Regions from separate parts of the Streptomyces sp. NPDC048612 genome, predicted to be linked through region 1. Evidence: riboswitches for the same ligand, from Rfam matches in the RefSeq annotation. Region 1 holds a riboswitch; each other region holds the start of a gene.

Evidence for each region. A riboswitch is a leader RNA that binds a small molecule or an ion and turns the genes downstream of it on or off. The one in region 1 is predicted to bind cyclic di-AMP.
Region 2: linked by a shared signal. The riboswitch ahead of ACGFN2_RS03210 (C40 family peptidase) and the one ahead of ACGFN2_RS32355 (transglycosylase family protein) in region 1 are both predicted to bind cyclic di-AMP.
Region 3: linked by a shared signal. The riboswitch ahead of ACGFN2_RS09915 (NlpC/P60 family protein) and the one ahead of ACGFN2_RS32355 (transglycosylase family protein) in region 1 are both predicted to bind cyclic di-AMP.
Region 4: linked by a shared signal. The riboswitch ahead of ACGFN2_RS19640 (M23 family metallopeptidase) and the one ahead of ACGFN2_RS32355 (transglycosylase family protein) in region 1 are both predicted to bind cyclic di-AMP.

Annotation. Positions count from the first base shown of each region.
Region 1 is NZ_JBICVV010000031.1:2,555-9,530, forward strand. Features, by position in the region: gene ACGFN2_RS32340 (LysR family transcriptional regulator) at 1-24, shown strand, start outside; gene ACGFN2_RS32345 (cytochrome P450) at 84-1,391, shown strand; gene ACGFN2_RS32350 (transglycosylase family protein) at 1,714-2,751, shown strand; cyclic di-AMP (ydaO/yuaA leader) riboswitch at 3,003-3,173, shown strand; gene ACGFN2_RS32355 (transglycosylase family protein) at 3,181-3,834, shown strand; gene eno (phosphopyruvate hydratase) at 4,133-5,455, shown strand; gene ACGFN2_RS32365 (septum formation initiator family protein) at 5,613-6,065, shown strand; gene ACGFN2_RS32370 (DUF501 domain-containing protein) at 6,186-6,746, shown strand; gene ACGFN2_RS32375 (exopolyphosphatase) at 6,743-6,976, shown strand, end outside.
Region 2 is NZ_JBICVV010000001.1:753,586-760,561, reverse strand. Features, by position in the region: gene ACGFN2_RS03220 (ATP-dependent Clp protease proteolytic subunit) at 1-633, shown strand, start outside; gene ACGFN2_RS03215 (hypothetical protein) at 640-948, shown strand; cyclic di-AMP (ydaO/yuaA leader) riboswitch at 1,226-1,422, shown strand; gene ACGFN2_RS03210 (C40 family peptidase) at 1,427-1,900, shown strand; gene ACGFN2_RS03205 (LysE family translocator) at 2,345-3,004, opposite strand; gene ACGFN2_RS03200 (LysR family transcriptional regulator) at 3,076-3,993, shown strand; gene ACGFN2_RS03195 (ATP-binding protein) at 4,042-4,470, opposite strand; gene ACGFN2_RS03190 (8-amino-7-oxononanoate synthase) at 4,776-6,002, opposite strand; gene bioB (biotin synthase BioB) at 6,159-6,976, shown strand, end outside.
Region 3 is NZ_JBICVV010000004.1:272,600-279,575, forward strand. Features, by position in the region: gene ACGFN2_RS09900 (esterase/lipase family protein) at 1-331, shown strand, start outside; gene ACGFN2_RS09905 (peptidoglycan DD-metalloendopeptidase family protein) at 578-2,335, shown strand; gene pcrA (DNA helicase PcrA) at 2,396-4,882, opposite strand; cyclic di-AMP (ydaO/yuaA leader) riboswitch at 5,171-5,355, shown strand; gene ACGFN2_RS09915 (NlpC/P60 family protein) at 5,363-6,502, shown strand; gene ACGFN2_RS09920 (hypothetical protein) at 6,621-6,974, opposite strand.
Region 4 is NZ_JBICVV010000012.1:20,354-27,329, reverse strand. Features, by position in the region: tRNA gene ACGFN2_RS19655 (tRNA-Lys) at 172-247, shown strand; gene ACGFN2_RS19650 (PP2C family protein-serine/threonine phosphatase) at 624-1,778, shown strand; gene ACGFN2_RS19645 (DUF2332 domain-containing protein) at 1,827-2,972, opposite strand; cyclic di-AMP (ydaO/yuaA leader) riboswitch at 3,258-3,413, shown strand; gene ACGFN2_RS19640 (M23 family metallopeptidase) at 3,425-4,549, shown strand; gene ACGFN2_RS19635 (aldo/keto reductase) at 4,626-5,567, shown strand; gene ACGFN2_RS19630 (hypothetical protein) at 5,673-5,975, opposite strand; gene ACGFN2_RS19625 (helix-turn-helix domain-containing protein) at 6,208-6,675, shown strand; gene ACGFN2_RS19620 (hypothetical protein) at 6,936-6,976, shown strand, end outside.

The sequences.
Region 1 (6,976 bases):
GGTCTGGGCGTGGACACGGCGTAGCGGAGGGCCCGGCCGGTACGCGGGCGCGCCGTTGTGCGCCCAGCGGTTACGGTCGGAAGGTGCACGCCGAGCCCCACACCACCGCCCCCGAAGCCCCCGCGGGCTGCCCCGCCGCCGGGCCCGCCCCCGCCCTGTTCACCTGGGAGTTCGCCTCCGACCCGTACCCCGCGTACGCCTGGCTGCGCGAGCATGCGCCGGTGCACCGGACCGAGCTGCCCAGCGGCGTCGAGGCCTGGCTGGTGACGCGCTACACGGAGGCGCGGCAGGCGCTGGCCGACGCCCGGCTGTCCAAGAACCCGGCCCATCACAGCGAGGCCGCGCACGGCAAGGGCAAGGTCGGCATCCCGGGGGAGCGCAGCGCCAACCTGATGACGCACCTCCTCAACATCGACCCGCCGGACCACACCCGGCTGCGCCGGCTGGTCTCGAAGGCGTTCACCCCGCGCCGGGTCGCCGCCTTCGCCCCGCGGGTCCAGGAGCTGACCGACCGGCTGATCGACGGCTTCGCCGAGCGCGGGGAGGCCGATCTGATCCACGAGTTCGCGTTCCCGCTGCCGATCTACGCGATCTGCGACCTGCTGGGGGTGCCGCGCGAGGACCAGGACGACTTCCGTGACTGGGCGGGCATGATGATCCGGCACGGCGGCGGCCCGCGCGGCGGCGTCGCCCGCTCCGTGAAGAAGATGCGCGGCTATCTCGCCGAGCTGATCCACCGCAAGCGCGCGACTCTGAGCGAGACCGCCGAGCCGGACGAGGATCTGATCTCCGCCCTGATCAGGGCCTCCGACCACGGGGAGCACCTGACCGAGAACGAGGTCGCCGCGATGGCCTTTATCTTGTTGTTCGCCGGTTTTGAGACGACCGTGAACTTGATCGGTAACGGCCTCTACGCCCTGCTGCGCCACCCCGCCCAGCGGGAACTGCTCCAGAAGTCGATCGCGGCGGGCGACACCGACCTGCTCACCACCGGCATCGAGGAACTGCTCCGCTACGACGGCCCCGTGGAGCTGGCGACCTGGCGGTTCGCGACCGAGGAGCTGACGCTCGCCGGACAGCGGATCGCCAAGGGGGACCCGGTCCTGGTGGTGCTGGCCGCCGCCGACCGTGACCCGGCCCGCTTCGACGAGCCGGACGTGCTCGATCTGACCCGGCGTGACAACCAGCACCTGGGCTACGGGCACGGCATCCACTACTGCCTGGGGGCGCCGCTGGCCCGGCTCGAAGGACAGAGCGCGCTGGCGACCCTGCTGACCCGGCTCCCGGACATCCGGCTTGCGGTGGAACCTGATGATGTGCGCTGGCGGGGCGGGCTCATCATGCGCGGACTCCGTTCACTTCCGGTGGAGTTCTCCCCGGAGCGGCCCTGACCAGCGGCGAAGTCGGATGTGACGCAGAGTCAACTGCGTGACCATTACGTGATCCGTGCTACACCGACTTGTGACTCCCCAGGACCCCGGCTACCTTTCGACCCGACGATCGACAGGTTTCACTCGATCGGTCGAAGCGGTGAGGTGGGGGACCGGTGTAACGGTGCCGCTCGCGTGCGTCGGCCGGCCGGAGACCCCGTCGAGCAGCTCGAAGAGCTCGTCGAGACAACTCAACCGCCGCGCGAAAGGCATCCGCATGCGTTCCGGGAACGGCCGACACCGTCGACCCCGCCAGGCACCGGCCATCTTTGTCACGGCGGGAGTGACCGGCGCGGGCCTCGCCCTGCCACTGTTCGCCGCGAGCGGCGCACAGGCCGCCGACACCGCGACCTGGGACAAGGTCGCCCAGTGCGAGAGCGGCGGAGTGTGGAGCGCGGCGTCGGGCAACGGCTACTACGGCGGCCTGCAGCTCACCCAGGAGATGTGGGACAACTACGGCGGCACGGCCTACGCCTCGCGCCCCGACCTTGCCAGCCGCTCCCAGCAGATCGCGGTCGCCGAGTCGATCCTCGACCACAAGGGGCCGGACGCCTGGCCGAGCTGTGCGGTGAACGCCGGGCTGACCGATGACGGCCGCGCGCCGGAGGTCGACCCCGGCAGCACCAGCACCCCGGAGCCCGACCCGTCGGACTCCGCGGGCTCCCTCGACCCCTGGGACACCGGTTCGTCCCACGACCACGACGGCACGGACACGTCCGGACGGCACGACGAGCCGGGCGACGCACCGGGCGACAAGGCCGGCGACGAGCCGGGCGGCCGGCCGTCCGACGCCACGCCCTCGCCCGATGCCTCGGACTCCGGCGAGCCCGGCGACGCGTCCACGAGCCCGGAACCGTCCGGCGACCGGGACGGCGACCAGGGCAGTGACCAGGACAGCGGCCAAGGTGACGACGACCCGTCGCAGTCCGCCGACCCGTCCGACGGCCCCGCGGCGGACCCGTCCGAGGACGCCGACCACTCCGGGGGCGGCAGCCGTACGGACGGCACCGGCACCCCGCGTGAGGTGCCCGGCAAGGGCAAGCACCGCGGTGGGGCGGACGGCGAGGACGCCGGGGACGGCGACGCCGGGCGGTCCGCCGGCCGGCACGCCTCACGCGGCGGCGACGCGCACCGTACGGGCCCGGCGGCCGACGGGGACTACACGGTGCGCCCGGGTGACAGCCTGTCAGCCATCGCCGCGGCCCACCGGCTGTCCGGCGGCTGGTCCGCGCTCTACGACCGCAACGAGGGCGTCATCGGCTCCGACGCGGACCTGATCCAGCCCGGCCAGCGGCTCGATCTCGGGCGGAACGCAGGGTAGTTCGCCTCCCTTCGCCCTCTTTTGGGAAAGTGAGACAAGGGTCTCGTTGACTCCGGAGGGGTCCGGTGTGCCCAACCCCGGCATACCGGGCCCCACCTGCGAAAATGCATCCAAGCCCCGATCAAAAACGGTCAACTTGGTCCAGATGGTGGGGTTTGAACCCCAAGGGGATTACTGCTTAACGTCAGGACCGCTCGCCAAAGCGGGCCCTTCGATCACACGCCGAGTCCTGCCGGTGGTCGAAGGCACTTGACGCGCAAGCGCCGAAGGCAGGAGCGGGGGACCCAGGATTTGTGCCGGCCCCGCCCGTGAAAACGGGTCAACCGGCTTGGGGTGAAGCCAGGTGCGTTCCGCGCACCCGGCCGGGCGACTCATCAGTCCGAACCCGACAGCTCACCTCGTAGGCGTCGGTGAGGAAACGAACGAACCATGCTGATCTTCAAGGGCAAGCACCGTCGTCCCTCCAAGGCCGTCCGCGTCGCCACCCTCGCCGGTGTCGCCGGTGCCGCCGTGGCCGTCCCGATGATGGGCGCCACCTCCGCCTCCGCCGCCTCCGTCGCCACCTGGGACAAGGTCGCCCAGTGCGAGTCCGGCGGCAACTGGTCGATCAACACCGGTAACGGCTACTACGGTGGCCTGCAGTTCTCCAACTCCAGCTGGGCCGCCGCCGGTGGCACCAAATTCGCGCCGCGCGCCGACCTCGCCAGCAAGTCCCAGCAGATAGCCGCCGCCGAGAAGCTCCTCGCCATCCAGGGTCCGGGTGCCTGGTCCTGCGCCGGTGCGGGCAACCTGACCGCCGGTGGCCCCGCCGCCGACGTCGACACCTCCGCGCAGACCGAGTCCGCGCCGAAGCAGGAGTCGGCCAAGCCCGAGCCCAAGAAGGCCCCGTCCGAGGACCGTGCCTCGCGGTCCGCCGAGCGCAAGTCCACCGGCCAGGGCAACTACACCGTCAAGGCGGGCGACACCCTCGCCAAGATCGCCAAGGCCCACGGCGCCGACTGGAAGTCCGTCTACAAGGCGAACAAGTCGGTCATCGGCGGCAACCCGAACCTGATCATCCCCGGCCAGCAGCTCACCGTCTGAGCCACCCGCCCAGCGGACTCCGGGGTTCGAGCGGCGGGCCCCCTTCCTCCGTGAGACCAGCCCCGCCACGGCGCGCACTTCCCCCCGACGCGCCGTGGCGGGGCTTCTCGTGTCCCGGCCCCGCGCCCGGAGTGCCCGCCGCGGCACCCCGCCGACCGGCGCCGTCCCACGGCATTCCCCGTTCCGCGAACAATGTGCCGAAAGGTCCCGTGAACTGGGACTTCGGTAAGCATTCCGGGGTCTTCCGTCCCACGGAGCGGGCCAAGCACCGACGGACACCTCCGGGGCCGTTAGGCTCATGCGCAGAACGCCAGACACCCACGAAGGAGACAACGTGCCGTCGATCGACGTCGTCGTAGCCCGCGAAATTCTCGACTCGCGAGGTAATCCCACGGTCGAGGTCGAGGTCGGCCTCGACGACGGCAGCACCGGCCGTGCCGCCGTGCCGTCCGGCGCCTCCACCGGCGCCTTCGAGGCCATCGAGCTCCGCGACGGCGACCCGAACCGCTACCTGGGCAAGGGCGTGGAGAAGGCCGTCCTGGCCGTCATCGAGCAGATCGGCCCGGAGCTCGTCGGCTACGACGCGACCGAGCAGCGGCTGATCGACCAGGCCATGTTCGACCTGGACGCCACCGACAACAAGGGCTCGCTCGGCGCCAACGCCATCCTCGGCGTCTCCCTCGCCGTCGCGCACGCCGCCTCCGAGGCCAGCGACCTCCCGCTGTTCCGCTACCTCGGCGGCCCGAACGCGCACGTCCTGCCCGTCCCGATGATGAACATCCTCAACGGTGGGTCGCACGCCGACTCCAACGTGGACATCCAGGAGTTCATGATCGCCCCGATCGGCGCGGAGTCCTTCTCCGAGGCGCTGCGCTGGGGCGCCGAGGTCTACCACACCCTCAAGAAGGTCCTGAAGGAGCGCGGGCTGTCCACCGGCCTCGGCGACGAGGGCGGCTTCGCCCCGAACCTGGGCTCCAACCGCGAGGCCCTCGACCTCATCCTGGAGGCCGTCAAGCAGGCCGGTTACGCCCCCGGCCAGGACATCGCGCTCGCCCTGGACGTCGCCGCCTCCGAGTTCTACAAGGACGGCTCGTACGAGTTCGAGGGCAAGACCCGCTCGGCCGCCGAGATGACCGAGTACTACGAGGAGCTGGTCGCGGCCTACCCGCTGGTCTCCATCGAGGACCCGCTGTTCGAGGACGACTGGGCCGGCTGGAAGGTCATCACCGACAAGCTCGGCGCCAAGGTCCAGCTGGTCGGCGACGACCTGTTCGTCACCAACCCCGAGCGCCTGGCCCGCGGCATCGAGGAGGGCTCCGCCAACGCCCTCCTGGTCAAGGTCAACCAGATCGGCTCGCTGACCGAGACCCTGGACGCCGTCGAGCTCGCCCAGCGCAACGGCTTCAAGTGCATGATGTCGCACCGCTCCGGTGAGACCGAGGACGTCACCATCGCCGACCTCGCCGTCGCCACCAACTGCGGCCAGATCAAGACCGGCGCCCCGGCCCGCTCCGAGCGCGTCGCCAAGTACAACCAGCTGCTGCGCATCGAGGAGATCCTCGACGACGCCGCGGTCTACGCCGGCCGCTCCGCCTTCCCCCGCTTCCGCCACGGCAGCTGACGAAGGCGGCCCGCTGCCAGGCCGGACAGGGCAGCAGGGGCCGAACGGGCGAGGCACTCGCCCCGCGCCCCGTACGTCCCCGGCGACGGTCCCGTACCGTTGCCGGGGACGTACCTGCTTGAAGCAGTCAGGCGTCCGTCAGTGAAGGGGAGGCGACGTGCCCGCGGACCGGTTCTCGACCGCGACCCGACTCAAGGCGCTCGGCGAGCAGGCCGCCGCCCGCGTCTACCGCGCCCGCCCGCCCCGCCGCAACCGCCTCACCGGCCGTGCCGCCCTGCTGGCCCTGGTGATGTGTTCCCTGGTCGTCGCCCTCGCGTACCCCATGAGGCAGTACGTCTCCCAGCGGTCGGACATCGCCGAGCAGCGCCGCAAGGCGCAGGACGCCGGGACTGCCCTGGAGCGGCTGCGCGAGCAGAAGGCCCGCTGGCAGGACCCGGAGTACGTACGCCAGCAGGCCCGCCGGCACCTCCACTACGTCAAACCGGGCGAGTCCGGCTACATCGTCCCGGACGGCTCCGGCACCGGCTCCGCACCGAAGGGGGCGCGGGCGGCGCAGCGCCCCTGGTACGAGAATCTGTGGGACGCCGTCGACACGGCCGACAAGCGCTAGGACGAGCCGCGTCCGCCGGACCGGCCGGCGCCCGTACCGCCGGCCGCCGGCAGCCCGTACTGTCGACAGCGGACGGCCCGCACCGCCCCCTCCACACCACTCACCTCACCGAAAGCGCACATGGACACGCCCCCGCCCCAGACCGAGCCCACCGAGCCCACCGCCGCGGACATCGCGGCCTTCAAGGAGCAGCTCGGCCGCCCGCCCCGCGGGCTGCGCGCCATCGCGCACCGCTGCCCCTGCGGCCAGCCGGACGTCGTCGAGACGGCGCCGCGCCTGGAGGACGGCACGCCCTTCCCCACGCTCTACTACCTCACCTGCCCGCGCGCGGCCTCCGCGATCGGCACGCTGGAGGCCAACGGCGTGATGAAGGAGATGACCGAACGGCTCGCGGCCGACCCCGAGCTGGCTGCCGCCTACCGCGCGGCCCACGAGGACTACATCCGGCGGCGGGACGCCATCGAGGTGCTGCAGGGCTTCCCGAGCGCGGGCGGCATGCCCGACCGGGTCAAGTGCCTGCACGTCCTCGTCGGCCATTCGCTGGCGGCCGGGCCGGGCGTCAACCCGCTCGGTGACGAGGCCCTCGCGATGCTGCCGGAGTGGTGGAAGAAGGGCCCGTGCGTGACCTCGTGCCAGGACACCACCCCAGCCCAGGACGCCCCCGAAGGAGACGCCACGTGAAGCGGGTCGCCGCCATCGACTGCGGTACGAACTCCATCCGGCTGCTGGTCGCGGACGCCGACCCGGCGACCGGCGAGCTGAAGGACCTCGACCGCCGGATGCAGATCGTCCGGCTGGGCCAGGGCGTGGACCGCACCGGGCGGCTGGCACCCGAGGCGCTGGAGCGCACCTTCGCGGCCTGCCGGGAGTACGCCGCGGTGATCAAGGGCCTCGGCGCCGAGGCCGTCCGC
Region 2 (6,976 bases), on a different contig from region 1:
CTGCGACCGACGGCCCGCCATGTCCTTCCGGAGTTCACCGAGCGCACGTCCCAGGGGACGCGCACCATGGACCCCTATTCCAAGCTGCTCAGCGAGCGCATCATCTTCCTGGGCACCCCGGTCGACGACGCGTCGGCCAACGATGTGATGGCGCAGTTCATCCACCTCGAACACACCGCACCCGAGCAGGACATCTCGCTCTACATCAACTCCCCCGGCGGCTCGTTCACGGCGATGACCGCCATCTACGACACGATGCGCTTCGTGTCGTGCGACGTGCAGACCATCTGCCTGGGGCAGGCCGCCTCCGCCGCCGCGGTGCTGCTGGCCGCCGGCACCCCCGGCAAACGGCTGGCCCTGCCCGGCGCCCGCATCCTGATCCACCAGCCGTCGCTCAGTGAGCCCGTCCAGGGACAGGCCACCGATCTGCAGATCGAGGCGGAGGAGCTGCTGCGCACCCGCGACATGCTGGAGCGCATGCTGGCGGAGCACACCGGGCAGCCCCGGGAACGGATCGCCGCCGACATCGAGCGCGACAAGATCTTCGACGCCCGGGCCGCCCAGGAGTACGGGCTGATCGACGGGCTCACCCAGGGGCGCAAGCAGTCCGTTCCCCAACTCGGGGCACGGTGAGCCCGGATGCTGCCGCCGGAACTGCCACCGCTGCCTGCCCTGACGCGCGCCGAGGGTGAACTGATCGACCACTATCTGGAGGTGCTCGACCTGCTGGGCAGGATCAACCCGGCCCGCGGCGGCGGCACGTACACCGGACTTCGGGCCGCCCAGGCGCTGGTCACCAAGGCCGCCGGCCTGCGCGACGCGTTGACGCTGATGCACCAGCGGGGTGAAAAGGAGCTGCACGGCGAGACCTTGGCCCGCGCGCTGCGCGTACTGGACGGCGAACGCCGGGCCGGACTGGTGACGGTGCCGCCACCCGCCGACCACTGACCCGACACGCGTACCGGGCTGCGCATACGGCGTAGCGTCCGGGCCCGATGTGAGGAGGCGACGAATTGCGCGGGGCGAACACAATTCCTGGGACCTTTGATGTTTCGCCGCTGGTCCAGGGAGTGCGACACCCCGCGCCACGGCACTTGAGGGAACAAATCTAACCATTCAGGCGAAATGTGACCCATCTCACATACGGCATTTTCAGCTCGGAATTCGGGTGCCGGGTGCGTGACGATCCCTTCGACGGCAAGACCCCGCCACAGCGACGGGGCGGTCCGGACGGGCGCCTAATCCCGCCGCCGTCCCGGATGTCAGGTCGACGTGGTGGACCGGCGGGAGCGGAGGACCCGAGCACGACGGGGTCCGGGCCTTACGGCCGGGCTCCTTGGGGTGAAGCCGTACGCATGGCCGGGCATCTTCGCCTGCCCGAACCCGACAGGTCTTCCTTCGCAGGCGGCTGACGAAGGGTTTGCGCATGACTGTGCGCATGCAGACGCCGAATCTGCTGGCACGTGCCGGCACCGTCACCGCTCTGACGCTGGCCACCCTGGGCGGGACAACCCTCGCCCCAGGAGCGGCCGGGAACGCCGAAGCCACGTCCGTGTCCGCCCACGCGCTGCGGGTCGCGGCCTCCAAGAGCGGGGCTCCCTACCGGTACGGCGCCCAAGGGCCGCACGCCTTCGACTGTTCGGGGCTGACGCTGTACTCGTTCCGGCGGGCCGGCCGGGCCCTGCCCCGCACCGCCGCCGCCCAGTACGGCCGCACCCTGCACATCCCGGCCTCCCTGCGCCGCCGCGGCGACCTGGTCTTCTTCCGTTCCGCGGGCGGCATTTACCACGTCGGCATCTACGCGGGCCGGGGCCGGATGTGGCACGCGCCCAAGGCCGGGAGCGTGGTGCGGCTGGAGCGGATCTGGAGCCGCACGGTCTCGTACGGGCGCGTGGGCTGATCCGCAGGCCGTCTTACATGTGATCAATTGACAGTGGGCTCGGCTGACTTGGCGGGGTGACGTCGCCACTGAGCACACTTCTGACGGCCGCGGCGCGTGGACGCTTCCCGCCCGCGGACGGATCGGTGACGGTGCTGCCCCCGCCGTCACCGCGGGACGCCGGAGTAGTGTCCTTCACCTGCCATGCCGTGGTGTTCGCGGACGTGGCGCCCGCGTGGGTGCGGGACCGGGCGGCCCCCGGCGCCCTCGACATGCTGACCGTCGCCGAACCCCTCCCCGGTCCTGCGCCGTTGCAGCTGGTGGAGAGGGTGGACCGCGGCCACCCGCGGATCACCAGGGCACTGCGGCACCGCGACGGCGTACGGGCATGGACCACCGCCGACGCTGATGGTCCCGTACGGCAGCCGCGATTGACCCGTGGCCGCGCGGACCGGTGCCCGTCGGTCAGGCCAGGACGAGCTCGACGAGCAGGATGCCGCCCAGCCCCGTGAGCAGCGCTCCGGTGACGGCCTCCAGCGCCCGGGTGACCCGGGGGCGGCGCAGCCAGCTCCCCAGCCGGTCGACCAGCAGCGCGACGGCGGGGAACCACACCAGCGCCATGACGACGACCATCGTCGCGAGCAGCAGCGTCCGGGGCAGCGCGGGCTCACCGGCCGGGACGAACTGCGGGAGCAGGCTGAGGAAGAGGACCGGCGCCTTGGGGTTGAGGGCGTTGGTCAGGAAGCCCTGGCGCAGGCTCCGCGCGGTGCCCAGGACAGCGGGCGGCTCGTCGGCCGGCGGGGCGGCCGGGCCGGTCGCGGCGTCCCCGGGCGCCCGCCCGCTCCGGACGACCGCGATCAGCGCGCCGACGCCGAGGTACAACAGATAGAGCCCGCCCAGGAGTTGGACCGCCCCGAAGAGCGCGGGCACGGCGACCAGCACCGCCGCGAGCCCGCCCACCGCCAGTGCGGTGTGCACCAGCAGCCCGCCCGCGACTCCGACGGCGGTCGCCACCCCCGCCCGGCGCGAGTCCAGCGCATTGCGCACCACGACGGCGAAGTCCGCTCCCGGCATGGCGACCATGCCGGCGGCGACTCCGGTGAAGGCGATCAGTTGTCCGTCCATGAGAGCAGCTTCGCTGGTCAGGGCCTTTAATGGGGAGTGGCAATCTTCTTCGGCCGCCTAAAGAGGTTCTTATGTACGACCCCACGCGGCTGGCCGCCCTGGTGGCGGTGGCCGAGGCCGGTTCGATCTCCCGGGCCGCCGGCCGGCTGGGCTACACCGCTCCCGCGCTCTCCCAGCAGCTCGCCAAACTGGAGCGGGAGGCCGGGACCGCACTGCTGGTGCGCCACCACCGCGGGGCACGGCTGACGGCGGCCGGTGAGCTGCTCCTCGTCCGGGCCCGGCGGGTGCTCGACGAGCTGGACCAGGCGCGGCACGAGCTGTCCCGGCTCACGGGACTGTCCGGCGGCCGGCTGCGGGTGGGCACGTTCATGACCGCCGGGACACATCTGCTGCCGCCCGCGCTCGGCGCGTTCCGGCGGGCGCACCCCGACGTGGAGCTGAGTGTCACGGAGTACGTCCCTCCGCAGGCCAGCGCGGCGGTGGCGCTGGGCGAGGTCGATCTGGCGCTGACGCACGAGTATGTGCCGGGCGAGGCGATGCCCACGCCGGAGGGCGTGCGTCTCGAACCGCTGCTGACCGAGGAACTGGTGCTGGTCACCGCGCCGGGCCATGCCCTGTCGGCGGGCGCCGGACGCCTGCCGCTCGCCGAGCTGGCCGGTCAGCCGGTGGTCAGCATGGCACCGGCCAACCCCAACCGGCGTGCGGTGGAGGCGGCGCTGGCGGCCGCCGGGGCGAGTGTGGCGGTGCGCTGTGAGTCGCCGAGCTACGCGGTGGTGTGTGCGCTGGTGAGCGCGGGCCTCGGGGTGGCGGTGGTGCCGGAGATGGTGGCGGAGGGCTCGGTGTCCCCGCTGGGTGTCCGGGGACTGGACCCGCCGGAGCTGCGCCGCCGGATCTCGGTGGCCTACCGCCCCGGTGGCGGCACCCCGGCCGCGGACACCCTGCGGGCGCTGCTGCGCGGAGCCTTCGCCCGCCACTCCCCCGCGCCGTAGCCGACGGCGGGACGCCGGCGCGGCAGTCGCCCTCGGCGGACGGCGGCCTCAGCGGACCGCGGCCTGCCACGGCAGGGTGATCCAGACTGTCTTTCCGCCGGACGCGGTGGGTACGACGGAGAAGCGGCCGCCGGCTTCCGCGGCGAGCGAGCGGATGATGACCAGGCCCCGGCCGTTGTCCTGCTGGACGGCGGCGGGCAGCCGGCGCGGACGGCGGGGATGGCTGTCGGTGATGCCGACCCGCAGCTGCTCGTCGCGCTCCAGCCGCAGTTCGACGGTGAAGTCGGGCGACCGTCCTGAGGTGTGCACGATGGCGTTGGTCGCGAGTTCGGAGATGATCAGACGGACGGAGTCGGCGAGGCCTGACTCGGCGGGCAGGCCCCACTCGGTGAGTACGGCGAGGGCGTGGCTGCGGGCGGTGCGGACCGAGGCGGGGGCGCTCGGCAGAGTCAGTGAGGATTCATGGTGGTCTGCCATCGAGGCGCCGTCCTTTTCCTCCGAGGCCCGGCTCCGGTCCGTTGACCGGGCAGCCGGGACGCCGCTCCGGACACCGGTGCGGCCTCGGCCATCTGCTGGGCGCCAGACTGCCACCCCTGCCGCGGAGGGGATAGCCGATCCACCCACATATACGGAGTTCTATCGCTCGTTGCGGTGAACTCTGCGGCGCGCGAGCCCGTTTGGGCGGCCCGTCGCGCCGGATTCCGCCGCCCGCGGGTACCGCCGCGAGGGCGGCCGTCGGCCCGGCGGGAGCGTCGTACGCGTCGGCCGGAGCGCCGGATGCGTCAGGTCGCCGGTGCCGTGGCCACGATCGTGCCGACCGCCGTGTCGAGCTGGGCGTCCGTCAGGTCCGCGCGGGCGGTCAGCCGCAGCCGGGAGATCCCGTCGGGCACGGACGGCGGCCGGAAGCAGCCGACCGCGAGTCCGGCAGCGCGGCAGTCGGCGGCCCAGCGGACCGCCGACTCCGGTGAGGGGGCGCGGACCGAGACCACCGCGGCGTCCGGCCGGACCGCGGCGAGGCCGGCCGCGGTGAGCCGGTCGTGCAGCTCCCGGGCGACCTGTCCGGCCCGGGCGGCACGCTGCGGTTCGCGGCGCAGCAGCCGCAGCGCGGTCAGGGCACCGCCCACCGCCGCCGGGGCGAGGCCGGTGTCGAAGATGAACGACCGGGCGGTGTTGACCAGATGCTCGATGACCCGGGCCGGGCCGAGCACCGCACCGCCCTGGGAACCGAGCGACTTGGAGAGCGTCACCGTGGTCACCACATCGCCGTCACCGGCGAGGCCGGCGGCCCACAGCGCACCGCGACCCCCGTCGCCGAGGACACCCAGGCCGTGCGCGTCATCGACCAGCAGCCCGGCGCCCGCCGCCCGGCAGGCCGCGGCGAGGGCGGGCAGCGGCGCGGCGTCGCCGTCGACCGAGAACACCGAGTCGGTGACGGCGAGCGCCCGGCCGTCGTGGCCGGTCAGCGCGGCGCGTACGGCCTCGGGGTCGGCGTGCCGGGCCACTTCGGTACGGGCCCGGGAGAGCCGGCAGCCGTCGATCAGGGAGGCGTGGTTGCCCGCGTCGGAGACGATCAGGGCGCCGGGGGCGGTGAGCGCGGTGACGGCGGCGAGGTTCGCGGCGTAGCCGGACGAGAGCACCAGGGCGGCCTCGAAGCCGCAGAACGCGGCGAGTTCCTCCTCCAGCCGGGCGTGCAGCTCGGTGCTGCCGGTGACCAGGCGGGAGCCGGTCGCGCCGGCGCCCCAGCGGTGCGCGGCGGCGGCCGCGCCACGGGTGACCTCGGGGTGCCGGGCGAGTCCGAGATAGTCGTTGCTGGCCAGATCGAGCAGCGGGGAGTCGGCGGGGCGGGGGCGCAGGGTGCGGGCGAGACCGGCACGATGGCGTGCGGCGCGGGCGGTGTCGATCCAGTCGAAGGCCGCGCCGGACGCCGGCCGGGAGGCCGTTGCGGCGGTCTCGGCGGGGGGCGCCGGCGGGGTGTCGTGGAGCAGCGACGGGGCGGAGTCCTGCGGCATCGGCGTCCTTCGTCCTTCGGCCTCGATTGTGGGCTGTCGATAGACGTTAGCGGTCGTTCCGCACGGCCACAGTGTGGTGATACACACACCTCGATCCAGCGGCATTGTGGGAATCCTCCTTGGCCGGGGGCGGTGGCGTACGCCAGGATCAACGCCATGGACCTGCTGAACACACTGGTGGACAAGGGACTGCGGCGCCAGTTGCCGACCCGCGAAGAGGCGCTGGCCGTGCTGGCGACCTCCGATGACGAACTGCTCGATGTCGTGGCCGCGGCCGGGAAGGTACGCCGCCAGTGGTTCGGGCGGCGGGTCAAACTCAACTATCTCGTCAACCTCAAGTCGGGCCTGTGCCCCGAGGACTGCTCGTACTGCTCCCAGCGGCTGGGGTCGAAGGCCGAGATCCTCAAGTACACCTGGCTCAAGCCGGACGACGCCTCCAAGGCGGCGGCCGCCGGGGTGGCCGGCGGCGCCAAGCGGGTCTGCCTGGTGGCCAGTGGCCGGGGCCCCACGGACAAGGACGTGGACCGCGTCTCGGAGACCATCGCCGCCATCAAGGAGCAGAACGAGGGCGTGGAGGTCTGCGCCTGCCTCGGTCTGCTCTCCGACGGCCAGGCCGGGCGGCTGCGCGAGGCGGGCGCCGATGCGTACAACCACAACCTCAACACCTCGGAAGCCACTTACGGCGACATCTGCACCACGCACGACTTCTCGGACCGGGTGTCCACCGTCCAGCAGGCCCAGGCGGCCGGGATGTCCGCCTGTTCCGGGCTGATCGCCGGGATGGGCGAGAGCGACGGCGACCTCGTCGACGTGGTCTTCGCACTGCGTGAGCTGGACCCGGACTCCGTGCCGGTCAACTTCCTGATCCCGTTCGAGGGCACCCCGCTCGCCAAGGAGTGGAACCTCACCCCGCAGCGCGCGCTGCGCATCCTGGCGATGGTGCGGTTCGTCTGCCCGGACATCGAGGTACGGCT
Region 3 (6,976 bases), on a different contig from region 1:
GCACTCCGGCACCCGTATCGCGCCCCTGATGTCCGCGCACCCCCTCGTCCGCCAGATGCGCCCCGATTCCGAGGTGATAGCGGAGCTGTCGCTGCCGGCGCCGAATTGCCGCACGCAATTCGTCGCTTTCTGGAGCGAGGAGGATCAGGTGATGGTTCCGGCCACAACAGCGAGAATCAGTCACCCGGATTTGATCGCGTACAGCGTGCATGTCGCCGGTGTCGGACATCTCGCCCTACCGGTCAATGGCACCGTCGCCGCCGGAATACGGGAGGCACTGACCTCGGCGGAATCCGCGGAAGGAGCCGCGGACGCCATATCGGTGGCCTGAACGGCCGCCCGGGACGACCTGCGGACACCTCACAGAACGCGGCCATGGCGCCGTAACGGCGACCTGATCTTGACGCGAGGTCGAACAAACTTCGAACGAGGCGCCAAGAGCTCGCATGGGGACTCCCGAAAGGCGGCCAAATGCCCGATCTGGCCTAGCCCAAAACCAGTTGAAGATTGTCGCCGTCGCGTACCGCCGGGTACAGTCGCCGCTAATTCTCCTGCTGCCGAGGCGAAAGAGAAGTTGGTGAACGACCGTCACCCCTCGGGGGCCCAGCCTCCGACCGGTTCTGCTTCCGACGCCTCGTATGCGCACTATCCGGCCTACGACTCCTACGGGCCGCAGTCCGCCACCGGCACCGCCGCATACGGTGACGGCGACCCCCTCTTCGGCTCGCTCCCCGGTTCGTACGAGAGCGGCATGTACGACACCGGCACCTATGACGCCGGAATGTACGACACCGGTGCGCACGGCACGGCGGACGCCTACGGCATGAGTTCGTACGGCACCGGCACCTACGGCACCGACGCCTATGACACGGGCGCGTACCCGGCGGTCGGCGGCTACGCCACCGGCGCGTACGACACCGGCAGTTACGCCACGGGCCAGTGGGACACCGGCGGCTGGGACACCGGCGCCCACGCCGTCGCCGACCCGCACGCGGCCGCCCCGGGCTACGACCCGTACGCCCACACCGCGTACGACGCCCCGGCGCAGGACGCGGCCGGGTACCCCTCCTCCGGATACGAGACCACCGGATACGAGGCGGCCGGATACGAGGCCACCGCGTACGGTCACGGCAGCTACGACACCGGGAGCTATCCCACCGGCGCGTACGACACCGACGGTTACGCCACCGGCGCGTACGAGACCGCCGACTCCTTCAACGCCTTCGACCGGCAGGCCACCGCGGTCGAGGAGACCGCGAGCTTCGAGGCCACCGCGATCTGGTCGACCACGGACCAGGACCTGATCGCCGGTATCCCGGCACAGGCCGGACCGCCGCCGGCCGACACCCTCCAGTGGGACAACGCCAGTTGGGACAAAGCCGGGCATCTCACCCACGGCACTCCCGACGGCGACCAGTCCGGGAACGACCCGTACGACACCGGCCGGGCCGGGGGCGACGACTCCCCCGGCGACGCCGACGCCTACCGCGAGGCCGCGGCCGTGGCGGACGCCATGACGCAGGCCATGCCGGTCACCCCCGCCGCCCCGTCCCCCGTGGGCCGCCGGGCCGCCGGGGCGGAGGCCGGGAAGGCCGTCCGCGGCCGGGGCCGTCGGCGCACGGCGAAGCGGTCGGCGCTGCTGACCGTCGCGGTGCCCTCGGTCGCCGCCATGGGCGTGTGCGCCGTGGCCGCCGCTGCCGTCACGGCCGGCGGGGAGGACAAGGACGAGGCGACCACCCAGGCCGCGCCCGACGCCGGTGCCGTCAAGCCGTCCGCCGCCAACAACAAGCTGGACACCCAGCTCGCCGGACTCAGCGCCAGCGCCGATGACTTCCGTGACCGCGCCAGCCGCACCCAGGAGCGGATCGACCTCAAGGAACGCCAGGAGCTCGAGCGCCAGCGCAAGGCGAAGGAGGCGGCCCGCAAGGAGGCCATGCGGCCCAAGTTCCTGCTGCCGGTCAAGCAGCACGGGCTGAGCGCGCAGTTCGGCCAGGCCGGGGTCAACTGGATGTCGCTGCACACCGGCATCGACTTCCCGGTCAGCTACGGCACCCCGGTCATGTCCGCCACCGACGGCACCATCCGCACCCAGTGGAACTCCGCCTACGGCAACATGGCGATCGTGACGGCGCCCGACGGCACGGAGACGTGGTACTGCCACCTCAGCAGCACCAAGATCCGTTCCGGTTCGGTCAAGGCCGGTGACCAGATCGCCTATTCGGGCAACTCCGGCAATTCCACCGGACCGCATCTGCACTTCGAGGTGCGTCCCGGCGGCGGCGCGGCGGTCGACCCGCTGCCCTGGCTGCGCGACCACGGCCTCGACCCGAACTGACCGCCGCCGCCCGCCCGGTGGCAGCCCCCAGGAGGTGTCCCCGGGGGCCGGCCTCTCCCGCTACAGCTTCTCCACCGGCGCGTACCGGAGCAGCAGCCGCTTGGGCTTCTCGCCGCCGAAGTCGATCGTCGCCTCGGCGTTGTCACCGCTGCCCTTGACGCCGACGACCGTGCCGAGGCCGAAGCTGTCGTGGGTGACGCGGTCGCCGATGGACAGCGGGACCACCTGGCGGCTGCCCTGGCCGCGACGGGTCGCGAAGCCGCCGGCGCCCTTGGCCCGCGACGACGACAGCGCCGAGCCGAAGCCGCCTCCGCCGCCCGACAGGCCGCCCATGGACGCGGACGGCGTCGCCGGGCCCGTGCGCTTCCACTCCAGGTGGTCGGCCGGGATCTCCTCCAGGAACCGGGAGGGCGGGTTGTACGAGGGCTGGCCCCAGGCGCTGCGCATCGTCGAGCGGGTGACGTAGAGCCGCTCGCGGGCGCGGGTGATGCCGACGTAGGCGAGCCGGCGCTCCTCCTCCAGCTCCTTGGTCTGGCCCAGCGCGCGCATGTGCGGGAAGACGCCGTCCTCCATGCCGGTCAGGAAGACGGTCGGGAACTCCAGGCCCTTGGCGGTGTGCAGCGTCATGAGGGTGATCACGCCGCTGCCCTCCTCTTCCTCGTCCGGGATCTGGTCGGAGTCGGCGACCAGCGCGACCTGCTCCAGGAACTCGGACAGGGTGCCCGGCCCCGGGGCGGCAGCCCCCTCTGCCGCAGCCTCCCCGCGGTCCTGCTCGAACTCCAGGGCCACGGCGGCGAGTTCCTGGAGGTTCTCGATCCGGGTCTCGTCCTGGGGGTCGGTGGAGGCCTGGAGTTCGGCGAGGTAGCCCGTGCGCTCCAGGACGGCTTCCAGGATGGTGGCGGGGCCGGCGCCGGACTCGACGATGGTCCGCAGCTCCTCCATGAGGACGTTGAAGCGCTTGACGGCGTTGGCGGAGCGGGCCGCCATGCCGTAGGCCTCGTCGACCCGGCGCAGCGCCTGCGGGAAGGTGATCTTCTCGCGCGACGACAGGGCGTCGATCATCGCCTCGGCGCGGTCGCCGATGCCGCGCTTGGGGACGTTCAGGATGCGGCGGAGCGGGACGGTGTCCTCGGGGTTGGCGAGCACCCGCAGGTAGGCGAGGACGTCGCGGACCTCCTTGCGCTCGTAGAAGCGCACCCCGCCGACGACCTTGTAGGGCAGCCCGACCCGGATGAAGATCTCTTCGAAGACACGGGACTGGGCGTTGGTGCGGTAGAAGACGGCGACCTCGCCGGCCTTGGCGTCGCCGGCGTCCGTCAGCCGGTCGATCTCGTCGGCGACGAACTGCGCCTCGTCGTGCTCGGTGTCGGCGACATAGCCGGTGATCCCGGGGCCGGCGCCGGCGTCCGTCCAGAGGTTCTTGGGGCGGCGGTTCTCGTTGCGCTCGATGACGGCGTTGGCTGCGGACAGGATCGTCTGCGACGAGCGGTAGTTCTGCTCCAGCAGGATCGTGGTCGCGTCCGGGTAGTCCTCCTCGAACTGGAGGATGTTGCGGATCGTGGCGCCGCGGAAGGCGTAGATCGACTGGTCGGCGTCACCGACCACGCACAGCTCGGCGGCGGGCACCTCGGCGGTGCCGGGGCCGACCAGCTCGCGGACCAGGGTGTACTGGGCGTGGTTGGTGTCCTGGTACTCGTCGACGAGGACATGACGGAAGCGGCGGCGGTAGTGCTCGGCGACGTCCGGGAAGGCCTGGAGCAGATTGACCGTCGTCATGATGATGTCGTCGAAGTCCAGGGCGTTGGCCTCGCGCAGCCGCGCCTGGTACATCGCGTACGCCTCGGCCAGGCTCTTCTCGAAACCGTCCGCAGCGGTCCCGGCGAAGGTCTCCTCGTCGATGAGCTCGTTCTTGAGGTTGGAGATCTTCGCGCTGAAGGACTTGGGCGGGAAGCGCTTGGGGTCCAGATCGAGATCGCGGCAGACCAGGGCCATCAGGCGCTTGGAGTCGGCGGCGTCGTAGATCGAGAAGGAGGACGTGAAGCCCAGCTTCTTGGACTCGCGGCGCAGGATGCGGACGCAGGCGCTGTGGAAGGTGGAGACCCACATGGCGTGGGCGCGCGGGCCGACCAGCTCCTCGACGCGCTCCTTCATCTCACCGGCGGCCTTGTTGGTGAACGTGATCGCGAGGATCTGGCCGGGGTGGACATGACGCTCGGCGAGCAGGTGCGCGATGCGGTGGGTCAGCACCCGGGTCTTGCCGGAACCGGCACCGGCCACGATCAGCAGCGGGCCGCCGGAGTGCACCACGGCGGCCTTCTGCTCGTCGTTGAGCCCCTCCAGCAGCGCCGCGGCGTCGACGGCCGGGCGGGCGGCGCCGTCGCGGTAGTAGGCCTCCCTGGGGACGGGCGCGTCGAACCGCCCGCCGAAGAGGTCGGCGGGGATCTCCTCCGGGGCCGGGCCGTGCTCGTCCTCGGGGGGCGGAGGATGCTGCTCCTCACCCTTGTGGCTGAGGTCCGCCAGGAAGCTGTCGTCAAAGAGGCTGCTCATCGCCCACCGAGTCTAGGCGGCCGCACTGACACTCCGCGGCGGAGTGGCGGAATGCGGGCCGCCTGTGAAGCCGGCACCGGCGCAGCGGCGCTCCGGGCGCCCGGCACCGCCGCCGACCGGCGGCGCCTCGTCTACCCGAATCCGACATCTGGCACAACAGGCCGCGCATCGCGTTCAGGTCACGAAAAGGTTTCGGGCATATCGAACATCAGCCTTCACAGAAGCCACACGAGTTGGCTAACGTCCTCGCTCAGGCAGCCCGCCTCCCCGCGGACGACAGGTTCGCACGGGCCGCCGACGCCGAGTCCGGCCCTGCCCCCAGGCACCCGGAGCCGGGGACCCACCAGCACCACCGGGGTGAATCGATCCGTACGGCCGTCGCCAGTGGACGTCCGGACCGTAGGGCAAGCCTTCCGTCAGCGACACCGCCCGAACCCGACAGCTAACCCGGTAGGCGGTCCACGGAAGGAGTTGCCGGTCTTGGCGTCGCATCGCAAGCCGCGCACCAGCGTTCTCGCCTCACCCGCAGGCCGTCGTACAGCGGCCGGTCTCACCACCGCCGCCCTCGCCTCGGTCACCCTGCTCTCGCAGTCGGCCAACGCGGCGCCCAGGGCACCCAAGCCCGCCGTCGAAGAGGTCCAGAAGAAGGTCGACGACCTCTACCACCAGGCCGAGGTGGCCACCCAGAAGTACAACGCCGCCAAGGAGCGCGCCGACGCACAGCGCGACAAGGTGGACGACCTGCTCGACGCCTCGGCCGAGCGCGCCGAGAAGATGAACGAGTCCCGGCGCAAGCTGGGCACCTTCGCCTCCGCGCAGTACCGCACCGGCGGGATGAACCCGACGGCGCAGCTGATGTTCGCCAAGGACCCGCAGCAGTTCGTCGACCGCAACCACCTCATGGAGCGGCTGACCGGGCGGCAGAAGCAGGCCGTCAGCGACTACCAGGAGCAGCAGTCGGCGGCCGCCCGGCAGCGTGCCGAGGCGACCGACAGCCTGGAGCGGCTGCAGAAGTCGCAGGCCTCTCTCAAGGAGTCCAAGCGCTCCGTCCAGGACAAGCTGTCCGAGGCCCGGCAGCTGCTGTCCCGGCTGACCGCGCAGGAGAAGGCGCGGCTGGCGGAGCTGGAGCGCCAGAAGGAGGAGGCGGCCAAGCGCCGGGCCGCGGAGGAGGCGCGCAAGCAGCAGGAGCGGGAGCGCCAGCGGCAGCACGACGGCGACGGCTCCACGGGCGGCGGTTCGGCCGGCGGTTCCACGGGCGACTCGACCTCCACCGCCAAGGGCGAGAAGGCGCTCGCCTTCGCCCGCTCCCAGATCGGCAAGCCGTATGTGTGGGGCGCGACCGGACCCACCTCCTACGACTGCTCGGGGCTGACCCAGGCCGCCTGGAAGGCGGCGGGCGTCGATCTGCCCCGGACGACCTGGGACCAGGTCAAGGTCGGCGAGCGGGTGGCCACCAAGGACCTGAAGCCCGGCGACCTGGTGTTCTTCTATGACGACATCAGCCACGTCGGCATGTACCTAGGCAACGGCAAGATGGTCCACGCTCCGAAGCCGGGCGCCAACGTCCGGGAGGAGTCGATCTACTACATGCCGATCTACGGGAGCGTCCGCCCGGGCTGAGGCCCCCGCTCCCCCACAGACCACCCCCCACGGTCACCCCCCACACGCCACCGCGCGGCCCTCGCCTCCGATCTACGGAGTGCGGGGACCGCGCGGTGTGCTGTTGGCGGGGCGCTCGTCAGGTCCAGAGCACCGCGATGAAGATGTTGGCCACGGTGAGCCCGCCGACCGCGGCGAAGAGCGGCTTCTCGACCGTCTCGTCGTCCCGCTTGACGTAGACCAGCGCCAGGATCACCACCAGCAGGGCCATCTTGATGCCGAGCTTGATGTTGTTGAGGGGGTGGTCCTGGGCCTGGTTGAGGCCGACCAGCACGATGCCGGTGACCAGCATCGTCAGCGCGCCGTGCAGCATGGCCGGCACGAAGCGGGCGGTGCCCGCGCTCATCGCCTTCATCTGGGTCAGGAAGCCGCCCAGCAGGGAGGCGATGCCGATGATGTGCAGGCCGACGAAGATATTGGTTACTACGTCCATAG
Region 4 (6,976 bases), on a different contig from region 1:
CGCTGAACCGCGGGGCCCGTACGCACCCAAGTGCCGTACGGGCCCCGCGCGTTGTACGGCCTCCGGCGTGCCTGGCAGGGCCCGCTGGACCGCCTCGCCGCACCCCGCAGAATGGCTTGATCCATAATGCCTTCGGGCTGCGGCAGCTCCTCGGGCTATGCTGCTCGGTGCGGGCCATTAGCTCAATTGGCAGAGCAGTGGACTTTTAATCCATTGGTTCAGGGTTCGAGCCCCTGATGGCCCACCAGACACGGACGGGACGACCGTCCGGCCGTATTACCGCACCCCGAGGGCCCGGACCGAACACGGTCCGGGCCCTCGGGCGTGTCCGGGGTGCGGCGCCTGGGCCAAGTTCCCTCGGGGGAGAGGGGCTTGGTGGCGTGAACCGGGGCGGTGGGGGGAGTGGGCTGCCCCTTTTCCCGGCATCTCTTCTTTGCCGACGTCTTTTCGGCCGTTCATCGCCTCGCCGCTTCTCGCGACGTGACGCGGCGCGCCCCGTTCCGTGACTCGTCCGGCCCCCGACGAGTCGCCGTCCCGCCGCCCAGGGGCAAGCCTGGGGACGTCGCGGCTACCGGCACGGCGGAGCCCGTACGGACGGGCGGAGTGGGAAGAGGCCGGTGCGGATGCTCCGAGGTGAGGCGCCTTCCGGGGGCGACGGGGAGGGGAACGGGCAGCGCCGCTCGTGGCGGGCCGCGTCCGGGCTTCCGCTGGTGCGCCGGCTTCCCGTCCTCCTGATCGTCGGCGGGGTCGTCTTCAGCGTGGCGACGCCGCCCGGCTACACCGCCGCCCCCTTCTTCTCGGCCGCTCCGCCGGCCGCGGCGGCGCTCTTCTCCCTGCGCGGCACCGTTCTCACGGCGCTGGCCGCTGTGCTCGGCGAGGTCTGGGGCGTGAGCTACCGCGGTGCCGGGCCTGGCCAGGGCGCGGCGGTGGCGGAGAGCGCCGTGGTCCTGGTCGTCGCCCTGCTGGCGGTCGCCCTCCACCGGGCCACCCGAAGGGCCGACGCCCGCCCGGCCTCCGTACGGGACGTCGCGGAGGCGGTCCGGCGCGCCGTCCTGCCCACGCCGCCCGGACGGCTCGCCGGGCTCGCCCTCGCCGCCCGCTACGTGGGCGCGCGGGCGGAGGCCCTGACCGGCGGCGACCTCTATGCCGTGCAGGACACCCCGCACGGGGTGCGGATGATCATCGGCGACGTACGGGGCAAGGGGCCGGCGGCGGTGGAGACCGCGGTGAGTGTCCTCGGTGCCTTCCGGGAGGCGGCGGAGCAGGAGTGCACCCTGGGGGCGGTGGCGGGCCGGCTGGAGCGGGCGGTGCGGCGGGACGGCGGGCGGCGCGAAGGGGCGGAGTGGACCGAGGCGTTCACCACTGCCGTACTGGCCGAGATCCCCGCCCATGGGCAGTCCGCCCTGCGGGTGCTCAACCGGGGCCACCCGCCCCCACTGCTGCTCACCCCGGACGGCGGTCTGCGCGAGCTGGCTCCCGAGGCGCCGGCGCCGCCCCTCGGGCTGGGCGAGCTGACCAACCGCCCGGACCACGCGGACGAGACGTTCTTCCCGGCCGGGGCCCTGCTGCTGTTCTTCACCGACGGGGTGACCGCGGCCCGGGACCTGCTCGGCCGCAGCTACCACCCGCCGAGCAGACTGCGCGGCCGCCGTTTCCCCGGCCCCGACGCCCTCCTGGACACCCTCGTCGAGGAGGTCGCCCGGCATACCGGCAGAACGGGCGGCGCACCGGCCGACGACATGGCGCTGCTGGCGGTGCAGCGGCCTATGGGGGAGTAGGAGGCCCGTACCGGATGCGGCGTGCGCAGGGCTCGCCGCCCCACGCGCTCAGCGGCCCGGGAGGTCCGCCGCCCCGGGGAGGTGGTGCAGGCTCTGGCCGTGCGGGCCGGTGCGTGCGACCGGGTGGCCGTCGAGCGCGAGGGTCAGCAGCCGCGCGCCGTCCGGGCGGGGCGACGGGGGTGCGGTTTCGGTGAGCCACGGCAGCACGGAGTGGTGCTCGTTGGAGACCCAGTGGCCGCCGCCGGGCCGCGCGTCGAGCAGCGACCGTACGAGGCGCGCGAACTCCTCGCGGCGGGCCGGCGGGAGGTACGCCAGCGCCGCGCTGTGGAAGATGACCAGCGTCGCCTCGGGCGGTGCCTCGGCGGCGAGCGCGGGCAGCTCGTCGATCAGGTCGCCGCGCACCATCCGCGGCCGCGGCGCCGCCCGTACCGCTTCGACGGCCGCCGACAGCCGGGCCGCCCGCTCCTCGTCGCCCGGCCGGACGAGCGCCCGCAGCCAGCGCAGATCGTCCGGTTCGGCCACCGGGTCGAGCGGGTCGAGGCCGATGCCGGCCCGCCAGACGATCTGCGGCAGCCGCTCGGGCAGTTCGCCGGCCGCCCCGCCCGTACGGCAGGTGAGCACCAGCGGGCTCTCCGGCGCGCCCAGCTCGGCCCGGAGGGCGCCCGCGCGGTGGCCCTCCCCGTACGCGTCCTCGTCCCCGTGCGCGTCCTCGTACCGGTAGCGATAGCGGTCGGGGTGCAGACACAGCCCGGCGGACGCGCCCACCTCCAGGAGCGCCAGCGGCTGCGGCAGACGGGCGAGCAGCGGCAGCAGGGTGGCGCAGCGGGCCGGTTCGTCGTTCCGGGCGGTGCGCTGCATGATCACCGCGCGCACCTCGTCCCAGTGCCGGATCGTCCACTCGCGCCAGCGTCCGTACGCCGACTCGCCGCGCGGGCCCGACTCGGCGTGCGGGCCGTCGAGATGGCGGACGGCGGCGAGCAGGAGGTCCGGCTGCTGCTTGTCGCCGGCCGGCAGCGATCCGGACAGCAGGTCGCAGAGCTCCGCGTCCTGGCTGATCCGCGCGCTCAGCTCCTCGTGCGCCTCCGACCGGCCCCGGGCCTCCCACCAGGAGAACTCCCGGTACCGCTCCGCCACTCCCCACGCATTACCGGCAGCACGCCCGGCGTGCCCGGTGTTCCCGACGTCGACGACCATGATCCGACGTTACGCTCTCACCCTCCGTGACCGAGGGGCGCCCCTCCGCATAACGACTGGTGCACAATCCGCCGGAGATCGTTTAGCGGCGCACGGCCAACTCGCCCGGTTTACGGCCGGGGTGGCCGAAAAAGTCCCTGCGACCAGGGCGTACCGCACCGACAAGGATTCGTGGGAACGCTTGGAATTCGGTCGCCATCTCTATTACTGTCCGATAACGCAGCGCGGTCGTCCCAGCCGCCGCAAGAGGCGGCACCGCGCGCCGACGCCGAATCCCGCACGCGCTTTTCACGCACCCCCAAGCACTTCGAACTGCACCAAGGGAACCGGGGAACCAACTTCCTTGGGGTGAATCGGACGCCCTCCGCCAGCGGGCGTCCGTAGGAGACCTTCCTGCTCCGAACCCGTCAGCTAACCCGGTAGGCGAGAAGGAAGGAAAGGAGTGCGCCCCCGTGGCGTCCAACAGGCCTGCCCCCGAGTCCCCGTCCGGCTACGAGCTCGACGACCGAGGTGCTTTCCCGGGCCCCGGCACCAGTGATGACGGCGGACCGTGGGAGGAGTGGAATCCCACCGAGGAATCCACCCGTTCCGTCCGCGGCAAACACCGGGTGGCCAAGCAGCGCGGCGGACTTTCCCGGAGCGGCACCGTCCTCGGTGTCGGCGTCATCGCCGCGGTCGGTGCGAGCGGAATGGCCTCGGCCGAGGACCGTCCGCCGGTGCCGATCTCGATGCCCGATGTCGGCGGCATGGCCGACGACCTCTCCGAGAAGCTGCCGGACGCGAAGTCGCTGCCCGGTATCGGCGAGCTGATATCCGACGACGACTCCGCCACCGCGTCCGCCGAGGCCGCCTCGGCTCCCGTCGACGGCGTGGCGCCCGCCGGGCCGCTCACCCGGACCATGCACGCGAGCGCGGACACCGGCGGTGACACGGGCGCCGGCGAGGCGCTGCGCAGCCGCATCCTCCAGCAGGCCGACGCGCAGCAGGACGCCGCCGAGCAGGAGGCCCGTGACGCCGCCGAGAAGGCCGCGGTCCAGCAGGCCGCGACGGAAGCCGCTGACCGACAGGAGTCGGCCGAAAAGGCCGCAGCAGCCAAGAAGGCGGCCGAGATGGAGGCCCAGCGCAAGGCGGAGGAAGCGGCCCGGCAGAAGGCGGAGGCCGAACGCCTCGCCAAACTGGCCAAGAGCTTCATCGCCCCGGTGTCCTCCTACACGCTCACCGCCGGCTTCGGCCAGGCAGGCGACCGCTGGGCCGCCGACCACACCGGCCAGGACTTCGCCGCGCCGACCGGCACCCCCGTCAAGGCGGTGCACTCCGGCACCATCACGCAGGCCGGCTGGGCCGGCTCGTACGGCTACCGCATCGTCCTGACCCTCGACGACGGCACCGAACTCTGGTTCTGCCACCTCTCCTCGATGGTGAAGACCTCCGGCAAGGTCAACACCGGCGACGTCATCGGCCGCGTCGGCGCCACCGGCAACGTCACCGGCCCCCACCTCCACCTAGAGGTACGCCCCGACGCCGGCGACCCGATCGACCCGATGCCCTGGCTGCGGGACCACGGGATCAACGTCTGAGGGGCGGGGCAGGGGCGGGGCAGCGCCGGGGGAAACGGAAGGAATAACTCCGCTCCCACCGGCGCTGCGTCTACGCATGACCGCGACACACAAGCCCCTCGGCTCCCTCTCCGTCTCCCCGCTCTCCCTCGGGGGCAATGTCTTCGGCTGGACGGCTGACGAGGCCGCCTCCTTCGCCGTGCTCGACGCGTACGTGGCGGGCGGTGGCAACTTCATCGACACCGCCGACGCCTATTCGGCCTGGGTCCCCGGCAACGAGGGCGGCGAATCCGAGACCGTCATCGGCAACTGGCTGGCCTCCCGCGGCAACCGCTCCGAGGTCGTCATCGCCACCAAGGTCGGCGCCCTCCCCGGCTACAAGGGTCTGTCCCCCGCCACGATCAAGTCCGCGGTCGACAACTCCCTCGCCCGTCTGCGCACCGACTACATCGACCTCTACTACACCCACTACGACGACGAGTCGGTCGAGGTCGCGGAGTTCCTCTCGGCCCTCGACGACCTCGTCCGGGCCGGCAAGGTCCGCGAGATCGCCGCCTCCAACATCTCGGCGCAGCGCCTGGAGGAGTCCCTGGCCTGCTCCGCCCGCGAGGGCCTGGCCCGCTACGTCGCCCTCCAGCCCCACTACAACCTGGTCTCCCGCGGCACCTACGAGGGCGAACTCGCCGAGGTCGCCGCCCGCCACGGCCTGGGCGCGGTGCCGTACTTCGCGCTCGCCGCCGGCTTCCTGACCGGCAAGTACCGCCCGGGCACCCAGGTCGACAGCGACCGCTCCGGGAGCGCTGCCCCGTACCAGGACACCGACCGCGGCCGCCGCGTCCTCCAGGCCCTCGACACCGTCGCCGCCGCCCACCGCGCAGAACCGGCCACCATCGCCCTCGCCTGGCTCGCCGCCCAGCCCACCGTCGTGGCCCCCATCGCCAGCGCCCGCACTCCGGCCCAGCTCCCGGCACTGCTGGCGGTGAGCGAGGTAACCCTGACGAAGCCCGAACTCGACCTCCTGGACGAGGCATCGGCCTGACAGACCCGGGCACGCCCCTACGGACCTGACCGACCCGGCCACGCCCCTACGGAGAGGAGCGAGGCAGCGTCACCTGCCCCGCTCCTCCCCTCCTCCGCTACCTCTCTACCCCCGGCGATCCACCACGGCCCACGACACCACGGCCATCCCACCCGCCACCGCGAACACCGAAGGCCACGCCCCGATCTTCTTCGCCAACGGATGCGACCCGGCGAACGCGGCGACATACGCCCCACCCAAGGCCGCCGCCGTCACATTCCCTGCCCTCTCCCGCCACTCCCGCGCCGCCACGGCCCCGGCAGCCACCAGCGCAACCCCGCCGAGGGGGCGCTTCTTGCTCCAGCGGGCAACGGCGTAGCCGCCCAGGAGACCGGTGGCGGCTACTGCTGCGGGGGAAATCCCAGCCATTACGCGTCCCTTCTGCGAAGAAAAACGAAGCCTGCTCTTTTCCTGACTCTACGTCGCACTAGCCGGCGCCATGGTGGGTGTGCCGCAACGCTGTTGAGCGTGCCAAGCACTGCAATGAGCCGCTTCCGAACCCGTACGCTGGCGGTGACGTTGAGTGTGCAGAGAGGGGCCGAACGTGTCATCTGATGCAACTCCGGAACTGCCTTACGAGCCGATCGCGTTTGGCCAGCGAATGCAGGTTCTCCGCGTGCGCCGCGGTATGAGCCGGACCGTTCTCGCTGGTCTGCTGGGGAAGTCGCCGAGCTGGGTAAAGCAGGTGGAGGGGGGACGGCTCCAGATGCCCAAACTCCCCATGGTCCTGCGGATCGCCGAGGCCCCCCGCGTGCCGAGCCTCGCTGATCTTGTGGGCAGCCGAGCGACGTCGATCTCGCTCTTCGCCGGTCCTGGCCATGCTCGACTCCCGCAGGTACGGGACGCCCTCAACACCTACCCGCTGACGACCGTGCGCCAGGCGCCGCCCGCCACCCATCTGAAGCACCGGATCGCCCATGCGTGGCAGGCGCGACACTCCGCCCCGCATCACCGCGACGTTCTCGGGGAACTTCTCCCGCACCTCCTTCGTGACGCTCAAGCATCCTTGGCTCAAGCGGAGTCGGGAACGGAGAGAAGGGCCGCACAGTCCGTGCTGTCTGAGGTCTAGAGGGCCACGCAGTCGTTGCGACTGCTGCCTTGGCTGAGCCCAGCAGGCCGGCCCTGCTACCTGTCCACCGACGGGACGGGGCACTTTTCGCGCCTTGCTGAAATGAGGGGCTGCTCCGGCGCTTTGGGCCGTACATCTGGGAACGGGGCTTCACGCCGATCACCGAGCAGGTGTATCCGCGGGATCTGGTGCTTCGGGCAGGTGATGACGAGTGGTTGGTCGAGGCCAAGGCAGTGAAGAAGGGCAATGCCACACAGGCTGTGCGTGAGGCAGTGGGACAACTGCTGGAGTACCGCCACTT